3 regions of the Cytobacillus sp. SAFR-174 genome follow, and region 3 is predicted to be linked to each of the others. Evidence: riboswitches for the same ligand, from Rfam matches in the RefSeq annotation. Region 3 holds a riboswitch; each other region holds the start of a gene.

Region 1 (3,275 bases), on a different contig from region 3:
TGCAGAAGGCTAGCTCCGCCCTTTGCAATCATCACCGGATCAATGACGATTTTGTTCCAGCCGTATTTCGCAATCTCCTTTGAAACCCTTTCGATAATCTCTGCACTGAAGAGCATTCCTGTCTTGACTGCATCCGGCCATAAATCCTCTCCAATGGATTGCAATTGGGACGCAACAGCATCTGGGGTCATTGGATAAACTCCCTGCACTCCCCTGGTGTTTTGGGCAGTTACGGCAGTTAACGCTGACATGCCGAAAACGCCGAGTTCCTGAAAGGTTTTTAAATCTGCCTGAATACCCGCACCGCCGCCGCTGTCTGATCCTGCTATGGTTAAGGCTTTATTCACCTTCATAGTTATTCCCCTCCTATCTGACTAAAAGAGCCGCGCAACTCAACATCTGCGGCTGAAATAGTATATAAGCTATTCAAGAACTCTATTTGGAAAGTGCCCGGGCCCCTGCCATCCGTTTTTTCTGCAGCGATTTCGGCGGCAGAGCCATACACGACCAATGAAGCAGCTGCCGCTTTTACTGGATCCTTTTCAACAGCAGCGAAAGCTCCAATGACAGAAGTCAAAAGACATCCGGCACCTGTTACTTTCGTTAACAGGGGATGGCCATTGTTGACCGTAAAAGTGGAATGTCCATCTGAAACGATGTCCTGTTTCCCTGTAATGACGGTGACTGCACCAAGTTTATTTGCTGCCGACTTTGCAAGATCTGAAGTGTTTCCTTCTGCTTCTCCGGCATCGACGCCCTTAATATTCCATTGCTGTCCTGCAGCATTGGCAATTTCTGCAGCATTGCCTCTTATGATGCTAATATCTAATTCTTCCATTATTCTATTGGCTGTTTCTGTTCGATAAGCTGTCGCGCCGGCACCAACCGGGTCAAAGATTACCGGCACACCATGCTGATTGGCAGACCTTCCTGCGATAAGCATACTTTTCACTTCTTTTTCAGTCAGTGTTCCCATGTTGAGAACCAGTGCCCCGGCGATTTTAGCCATATCACCCGCCTCTTCATGCGCATATGCCATTACAGGTGATGCCCCTATTGCCAGCAGGCCATTGGCAGTAAAATTGGTTACCACCACATTGGTGATATTATGTACCAGAGGGTTTGACTCTCTTACTTTATCTAATAGACTGCTAATCTCCTGAATATTCATTTAGAATCCTCCTTTAATTCATAACTAGTCCGCCATCCACAACCAAATTCTGTCCTGTAACTGCCCTTGCCCAGGGAGAGGCGAAGAAGACTATCGCATCTGCCACTTCTGCAGGATCTGTGACTTTTCTTAATGGAGTAGAGTTTTCGATAATTTCAAAGACTTCCTTAGAGGTCGAAGCACTGGCGTCTGTCGTTTTTAACAAACCGCCTGATACCATATTTGCAGTAATTCCATATTGGCCCAGCTCATTCGCCATATTTCTGGTGAAGCCTAATAAAGCAGCTTTGCTGGTCGTATAGTCATGATAGGGTACAACTGGATGCTGGAATAGGTTGGTGCCGACCGATATTATCCTGCCAAACTCCTGTTTTTTCATATCGTCAAGACCTGCCTGAACTGTGTTCAATGCTCCTAGAATTGCACCTTCCAGCTGATTTTTGTAATCGTCCCATTTAATTGTTTCTGCATCTTTTTTTGAAATAGGGTCAAATTGAAAATTCACAAGTGCATTATTGACTATGGTTGTAATGGGGGCTCCAAAGTGTTCCTTCGTTTTTTCATACATGGATTTCACTTGAACTCTGTCCCGAACATCAGCACGAATGGCAATGGCTGATTCGCCAATTTCCTTCTGCAGAGCATAGGCTTTTTCCTCGCTATGGAAATAGTTAATGACAATTCTCGCCCCTTCTCTCGCGAATGATTTTGCTGTTTCTTTGCCCAACCCTCTGCTGCTGCCTGTAATAATGACAATCTGATCGTTAAGATTCATAGAAAATCCTCCTTATTGATAGCCAATTCATTTGTTTTGAGAACAAAATAAAAACCAGATCCGAAATTGGACCTGGCTGAATAATCTAAGAGAAAGAACGTCGTTCCCCGCAATTACTACTTTCCTACGCTGGTATGATCCAGATCAGGTCCGAAGGGTAAAAAACAGTCCGGTTTCTTTCTCAGCCCGCGAGCATCGGGCACCCCTAGCAGTAAAACTATTAAGTTGGCTGTTTTTATCTTAGCCTGAAACGTGAAATCTGTAAAGTCTTGCAATTCTGCCTGTTCCTCTTTAATGTGTAAGTAGAAATACATAACTTGGAGGATTCAAATATGGCTGAACACCATTTTCATTTAAAAGCACATTGGCCTGGCCTTCGCAATGATGTGGGTGAAATTGAAACAGGCGGGCTTATAACTAAGGTATCTATCCCTCCGGAAATGAACGGTCCTGGAATCGGAACCAATCCGGATGAAATGCTTCTGGGGGCGGCGGCAACTTGTTATATTATTACCCTGGCAGCCATGATGGAACGCAGCCGGATTGAGAAAGATGACCTAACGATGGAATCCGTCGGTGTTGTGGATGTGACCAATGGTGTGATCACCTACAGGAAAATCATTCATCGGCCGGTTATCGTACTGAAGGCAGATGCCGATGAAAAGCACCTTGCACTTGCCCGAAAGCTTGCACAAAAAGCTGAAGCATCCTGCATGATTTCAAGGGCAATTAAAGGGAATGTAGAAGTCAAATTAGAGGAAACCATTCTTAGGTCAATGAAGTAAACCAAAAAACCGGCATGATAGCCGGTTTTTGTTCCCTATAGGGCCCATTTTCGGATTGCCTGTGCAACACCGGATTCATCATTGGTTCCCGTCACAGCATCGGCTGTTTCTTTCACGATTTCCTGGGCATTTCCCATTGCTACTCCCCAGCCTGATTCCTCAATCATGGCAATATCGTTCAAGCTGTCTCCCATGGCCATTACATTTTCCATTGAAATGCCAAGAATCTCTGTTACCTTCTGGATCGCTTTCGCTTTATTGATGCCCAGAGCATTGACTTCAATATTGGTTAAGCTTGAGTTAGTAATTTCCAAATCGCCTTTTGACTGCAGCTCGTTATGAATCAGTTCCCTGACTGCATCATCTGATATATCAAATCCAAATTTGAGCCACTCATGGTCATGGATATTCTCCGGCATTTCGTTGTTCCATACCCGTTCGCAGCTGGTGGCCCAGAAATTGGTTTTATGTGACTGTGATAAGTTCCACATCCATTCCATAACTTTGGAATCAACGGGAGCTCTAGAAATTGATTCTCCATCAG
Region 2 (3,275 bases), on a different contig from region 3:
TTCAGGCAATTTTGTCAGTTGTTCTCGGAACAGCCGGATTCCTGCTTGCTGAAAGGATTTTGGCCTTAATGGGCACACCTGCGGGAATGGCCGAAGGTGCAGCATCCTATTTGCAGATTAACTTTATTGGAATTCTGTTTTTATTTGGCTACAATTTTATAGGAACTATACTCAGGGCGCTCGGAGACAGCAAAAATCCTTTATACTTTGTCCTGATAGCAGTTGTATTAAATGCAATCCTGGATCCTCTTTTTATTTCTGTATTCCAGCTTGGTATTGAAGGAGCCGCTTATGCAACAGTCGTATCACAGGGCTTTGCATTTATAATCGGAATGGTATTCATACTCCGCAAAAAGCTGGCACCATTTACTATTCCTTCTTGGCCGCATAAAGAGGAGGCAGCATTGATATTCAAGCTTGGCATCCCTTCAGGGCTCCAAATGACTGTCATATCAGCTGGTGTTATGGCCATTATGTCTGTCGTCACCTCTTTTGGCAGTGACGTGGTAGCGGGATTTGGTGCCGCACAGCGCATTGACAGCATCATTATGCTTCCTGCGATGGCATTGGGAACTGCAGTCAACAGTATGGCGGGTCAAAATATAGGGGGACATCAATGGGAACGGGTGCATCAGATTGCGTTGTACGGAGTCATTTACAATCTTGGAATCATGTTTCTCATCGCCTTTGGGACGGTCTTATTTGCAGAACACGGGGTGCGCCTGTTTATCCAGGATAAAGAATCAGTTCACTACGGCACTGAATATTTAAAGATCATTGCCTTTTTTTATCCGCTTCTCGGCATTAATTTTGTATTAAATGGTGTGGTTAGAGCTTCTGGTGCGATGTTTCAAGTGCTGATACTGAATATCGTTTCATTCTGGATCCTGCGCTATCCTTTAACATTTCTATTTTCAAAGTTTATGGGTGATAAAGGCATAGCTGCAGGTATGGGTGTCAGCTTTGCAATAAGCAGTTTCATCGCCTATATGTATTACCGCACCGGAAAGTGGGATAATCAGGTTATCATAAGCGAGGGAAAATAAATCCTTTTCACCATCATGAATTTCATATATACTAAAAGCGGATAATTTAATAACGTGCCACAAGGGGAGCATATCGCTGAGAGTGAACAGTCCGCTGTTCTGACCCTTTGAACCTGTTAGTTAATGCTAGCGCAGGAATGTGGAATGATAGGCAGGTAGTTTTCTGCCTGCTTGTTCTCCCTTGGGGTATCGTCATACGATTGAAGGGGGATTTTTTTATGAAAAAATTAAGCCTGACGGCGATGATAGAGGCCTCATTTTTTGCTGCCTTTGCTATCATTCTTGATTTTCTGCCATCCATCAAGCTGTCGCCATCCATTTCCATATCTGCCGCGATGATTCCGATTTTCATTCTGGCTTTCAGGCGGGGCTTTAAGGTCAGCTTCATTGCAGGCCTCTTATGGGGAATCTTGCAGATTGCCATGGGGGATGCCTGGATTGCCACTCCGCTTCAGGCATTTATTGAGTATTTTGTGGCATTTGCCTGTATCGGTATTGCCGGTTTGTTTTATCGGGTCATCCAAAATCAGCTGCAGGCAGGTAACAAGAAGAAGGCATTGGCCTGGGTTGTCTTAGCCGTATTCGCTGGAAGCCTGGCTAGATATTTCTGGCATTTCATTGCAGGTGTGATCTTCTTCGGAAGCTATGCGCCGGAAGGGATGTCACCGATTCTCTTTTCCTTCCTGGCAAACGGAGCAACCATGCTCGGAGCGGCAATTCTCTGCTCAGTCCTGGCCGTATTAATTATTTCATCGGCACCGAGATTAATCATAAAGAAATCGGATGAAAGACTTCAAACTCAAAAGACTGCTTCCTAATAATATCCGCCTCTCTGAAATATTTCAGAGAGGTTTTTTATATATCGGCTTTGATTGATAAAAAGTTGTTTTCAGGAAGGATTATGGGAACGTCTGGTTAGGGCGTTCCCGTTCCAATACCGTTCAAAATGAACTATTTATTATAATCTCACCAGTGTACTTGAAGTTTATTGCCATTTGGGTCATAAAAATGGAAAAAGGCATGACCATTATCTTCTTTTATATCCTCGACCTTAACTTGATTATCAATTAAGTGCTGATGAAATTTAGATAATTCTGGACTTGTAAACCCAATGCTAAATTCTTGTTCATTATCAATTGTAAAATGAGCAAAAGTTTCATCTTCGGTAGGAACTAAGATCAGTAAGAAAGGTCCTTCATTTACTTTTAAAATTGCAAGTTTTCCAGTATTGTTTAGTAACTGGAGCCCTAATACATCTCTATACCATTGGGCAGACAGTTCTAAATCTTTTACAGGAATTCTAATATAATGTACTTGTTCAATAAATGATTTACTCATAGAATTCTCCCCTTTATTTAATTCGATATATCATATATTTCCTTTCTATACAGTTTTTCCCTTCCCTATTTTTGATTTAAATGCCTTTACCGGATAATAATCTTTCTAAACAAATCCAATATATTAGGCAATTACTTCTGAAAAATGGGTATATTACTTAAAAAAGGGGAGTGAAGACTTTGGCCAATACATTGCAGGGAAACATTATCACAGGTGTTTTTCATGCGGAAGCCAGTGCCTTTGAAATCCAGAAAGTAAAAAGCTTCAGTACCCAGTCAGTCCTCAACAAAAACCAATGTGAAACTCTGTATAACTATCTATCCCTTCATGAAGAAGATGAGGGAGGACAAATTATTACACTCTACGATCAAATGCCGCTCATGCTGACCCGGCAGGAAATATGCAGTCTGAAGAAAGATTTGGAGAACATTAAAAAGCTATATCAGTAGAAAATCGCTTTGCAGCTTGCAGAGCTTTTTTTTTACGAAAATAATTTTGACAAATTTGTGACAAAAAGTTTGACAAATTTGTGAACATAGTTAGAATATTAAATAAAAGGAGATGGGGAAATGACACTTCAACAGCAGCGTGTACTGCATTTTTTCAGGAATAGTACAGCAGCAGGTATTATAGTAGGTTTCATTGTTTTTATATCAGGCTTTTTTGTAAGCGGAATCACAGGCGAATATGTATTATCCATCGGCTTAAGCATTATGGTTTCTTCCATGCTATTGTTCGGATTCGGATTTTTTATCAACGTAATGGAAGAAATGACAAAGGGAAGCAAGGGAATCAGACAATACAAATAAAACCGGCCTCCAATGGGGAGACCGGTTTTTTTGTAATGCCTAGCATCAGCGCCGTGATCAAGGCACTTGTGCTTTCATAACT
Region 3 (3,275 bases):
AAGATATTGAATTCCTGCTGGCGATTGCTTGAATCCCACTTTAGGTTCACACACAATCATAATCCCATATTTTCTCTGAAGAGCACTGAGTTTCTTGAGTCCCTCCTCAATGATCTCTGCCGGATTCCCACTTGTTTCCTTTTTAAAGTAAGGAAAGTGCACCAATATGTATTCAGCACCAAGCCGGGACATCCTTTCCACTTCCGCCTCTAACTGGATCCAGGCTTCCTCTGGATTCATACTGACCTTTTCCAGAAGATCGTATTTGCTTTGTCCCCGGAAAAGAGGCGAATGAAGACCAAAGCTTTTGTTTGTTTTGCCCAGCAATTCAATAAAGCATTGAAAGGATTCCTCATCTTGAAATTCCCCTATCTCAATATGCGGCAAATAACTTTTAAAAAGTTTATGAAACAGCTTGCTGTCTGACAAAATGACGCTTCCTGATACCCCTATTTTATGAACCATTATATCCCCTCTCTTATGAATTGTTATAACAATCTTATCATACCTTCATGTAACTTATTGGGAAATAATGCCGTCTATTCAGTAAAATAGGTGAGGTGTACTTTATGTTTAAAAAGGTATTTACATCAATAATTGGAGTAATGTTATTATTCATTCTTTTTTTCCGGAGCGGAATTATTCTGGATTCCATCGGCATTCATTTTGGAAATCCAATTGCAAAGAAACTGGAGGTGCCCTCTGATTACTCACAGGCCGATTCAAATCAAAACGGCATTGCTGATCCGCTTGATATGGTCCAGACAGCCAGAAAAGAAGTGGAACAGCGCACGCCATATAAAAGTGCCTACTATGCGGGAGGCTATCCGCCCGATGGCGAAGGTGTCTGTACAGACGTGATATGGAGAGGATTCCAAGGAGCTGATGTAATCATAAAGGATCTTATTGATCAGGATATCGCCGGGAATACGGACTTGTATTCAAGAGTCCAGGGCAAGCCTGACCCGAACATTGATTTCAGAAGGGTGCCAAACCAGAATATCTTTTTTAGCCGGTTCGCAATGTCATTAACAACAGAACTGATTCCAGGAGATGTTAAGAACCTTAAGCAATGGCAGCCGGGTGACATCGTGGTTTTTCTTTCCCCTAAATTCGACCATGCGGCAATCATATCTGACAAGCGGACGAAGGATGGCATTCCATACGTGATACATAACTCCACACCATTTGCAGCAGAAGTAAAACTATCTTCTTTTAAGACTCCCATTACCGCTCATTACAGATGGGATTTTGAAAAAACGCCTGCGCTGCCATAAAGCAGATGCAGGCGTTTTTCTTATCTTACTGCCGCCGGACTGCCCGCCGGCCACTCTTCGCAGGTATAAGCCATCTCCCAGAAGCCAAGCTCCAGCTGGCAGCTTTTTCGGAAAGCGTCCTTCATTCGCTGCCTTTCTTCCGGTGATGCCGCATCAGCAAGCTCATCCAAACGGTTTCTCATATTCATGGTCACAGCTTCGACCCTTAAATTTGCATAAAAAGAGATCCACGGATAAAACGGATGGTTCTCATCTGGCTCATATTGCTTCATGAGCTCAAGCCCAATCTCCCAATAAGTCCATGGACAAGGCAATAATGCAGAAAGGATTTCACCCATGCCGCCTGTGTGGGCATGATACATCATGTGCTTAACATAATGATCAGCTGTTGGCGGGAGCGGATAACCCTGCAATGCTTCGTAATCCACGCCAATCTGCTGGCAAAAATTATGGTGGGGATGTACTTCGCTGTTCAATACGAATTCTATTTGCTGATTAAAATAAGCAATATCCTTACGCTCTGCAGACTTTGAAATGGCAATCCCATAAATATGCATGAACGCATTCAAATACTCAAAGTCCGCTTTAATGTAATGAGCCAGTGCCTCTTTCGGCACATCCCCTCTCCCGATACCCTGGACAAATGGATGTTCAAATATCAGCTGAAACAAATCTTCATTTTCCTTGCGCAGTATCTCTGAAAAAGTCATAAAAAATAGCCTCCTTAATTAAATACAGAAGCTGCCGGGGAAAAAGCATGAGGATTTATATTGAGGTCCTCACTGCTTCCCTGCGCTGGCATTATCCAGATCAGGTTCCAAGGGACAAAGGAAAAGCTCCTTATCTCAGCCGTAGCGCCCCTAGCAGTTTTCTCACATTATTAATTATTTTTTATCGATTGTCTAACTTGATGTTTTCGCTCATAAATTTTGAATTTTGCCCATAACTCTTGAAAATGCTCATAAAGTCAGGTTGCTATGCTGCACTCGCTTACCTGCTTACTCAACTAGCTTTACCAGCCCAAAATCATCACATATTCTGAACCAAATTCTTCTCTTTAACCTTCGCTAATACTATCCAGCCTATCGACGCACCGGCAATGCTGCTGACCAGAAACGGCGGCACAAAGAAGAATGCACCAGCTGCACTGCCCATGAGAAACTTTGCGTATGGAACGGCAAACAATGCACCGATTATGCCGGTGCCCACCACCTCTCCCACTACAGCCCATATTTTCCGGCCGAATTTCAAATAAAGGACACCAGCCAAAAACGCACCGATCATGCCGCCTGGAAACGCAAGCAGCGTCCCGAATCCAAGCAGATTACGAAGCAAAGCAATCATAAAAGCGACGCCTGCTGCAGGCAAGGGGCCAAGCGTCACCGCGGCCAATACATTCACCGCATGCTGGACCGGATAGGCTTTGGCTATACCTGCCGGGAACCAGAGCAAATGGGATCCCAGTGTCCCAATCGCCGTAAATAAAGCCATAGTAGTTAACAATCGGGTTCTTTTCATCTAAACCTCCTTTCTAAAAGGGCAGCCTGATTGCTTATCAGGATGAGAAGTATGTATACAAAAAGGCCGGATCCCCACAAAGGACCCGGCTTGGTTTAAGTATATGAATCGACAGATTGTCAAATCCTACTTCCCTCCGCTGGCATTAACCAGATCAGGTCCATAAGAGTCGGAAAGCTATAAGCGCTTTCCTCTCAGCCCGCACATTCGGGGCACCCCTAGTAGTTACATAGATATTTAATTTGATAAGCTGTTTCAAGCTTAACAAATTATTCCGGCACTGTCATCAAACTTTTAACTTATATACTTTTCCTGATGCACTGGATTAAGCGCTCTTCAATTTCTGCTGCGAAGCTTTGAACAGATTCGTCATTGATTAGCTCAATCATACTTGTCGGCTTAGGCATCCCAATTTTCGTTTTGCCCTTGTCTTCATAAACGACAATTTTACAAGGCAGGAAGTAGCCGGCCATTTTATTC

Evidence for each region. Region 3 has a riboswitch for thiamine pyrophosphate ahead of tenA (thiaminase II). Riboswitches for the same ligand answer to the same signal wherever they lie in the genome.
Region 1: another riboswitch for thiamine pyrophosphate. It lies ahead of ACTHRG_RS03395 (3-oxoacyl-ACP reductase); the one in region 3 lies ahead of tenA (thiaminase II).
Region 2: another riboswitch for thiamine pyrophosphate. It lies ahead of thiT (energy-coupled thiamine transporter ThiT); the one in region 3 lies ahead of tenA (thiaminase II).

What each region holds. Positions count from the first base shown of each region.
Region 1 is NZ_JBQCMZ010000002.1:227,446-230,720, reverse strand. It holds gene thiD (bifunctional hydroxymethylpyrimidine kinase/phosphomethylpyrimidine kinase) at 1-353, opposite strand, end outside; gene thiM (hydroxyethylthiazole kinase) at 356-1,171, opposite strand; gene ACTHRG_RS03395 (3-oxoacyl-ACP reductase) at 1,185-1,946, opposite strand; TPP riboswitch at 2,051-2,163, opposite strand; gene ACTHRG_RS03390 (OsmC family protein) at 2,279-2,731, shown strand; gene ACTHRG_RS03385 (Cof-type HAD-IIB family hydrolase) at 2,767-3,275, opposite strand, start outside.
Region 2 is NZ_JBQCMZ010000002.1:255,699-258,973, forward strand. It holds gene ACTHRG_RS03560 (MATE family efflux transporter) at 1-1,046, shown strand, start outside; TPP riboswitch at 1,099-1,201, shown strand; gene thiT (energy-coupled thiamine transporter ThiT) at 1,265-1,864, shown strand; gene ACTHRG_RS03570 (VOC family protein) at 2,013-2,384, opposite strand; gene ACTHRG_RS03575 (hypothetical protein) at 2,555-2,833, shown strand; gene ACTHRG_RS03580 (hypothetical protein) at 2,954-3,193, shown strand; gene qoxD (cytochrome aa3 quinol oxidase subunit IV) at 3,275-3,275, opposite strand, start outside.
Region 3 is NZ_JBQCMZ010000010.1:100,892-104,166, reverse strand. It holds gene ACTHRG_RS12260 (TIM barrel protein) at 1-465, opposite strand, end outside; gene ACTHRG_RS12255 (DUF1287 domain-containing protein) at 570-1,277, shown strand; gene tenA (thiaminase II) at 1,298-1,987, opposite strand; TPP riboswitch at 2,048-2,149, opposite strand; gene thiW (energy coupling factor transporter S component ThiW) at 2,307-2,795, opposite strand; TPP riboswitch at 2,910-3,025, opposite strand; gene ACTHRG_RS12240 (DUF302 domain-containing protein) at 3,095-3,275, opposite strand, start outside.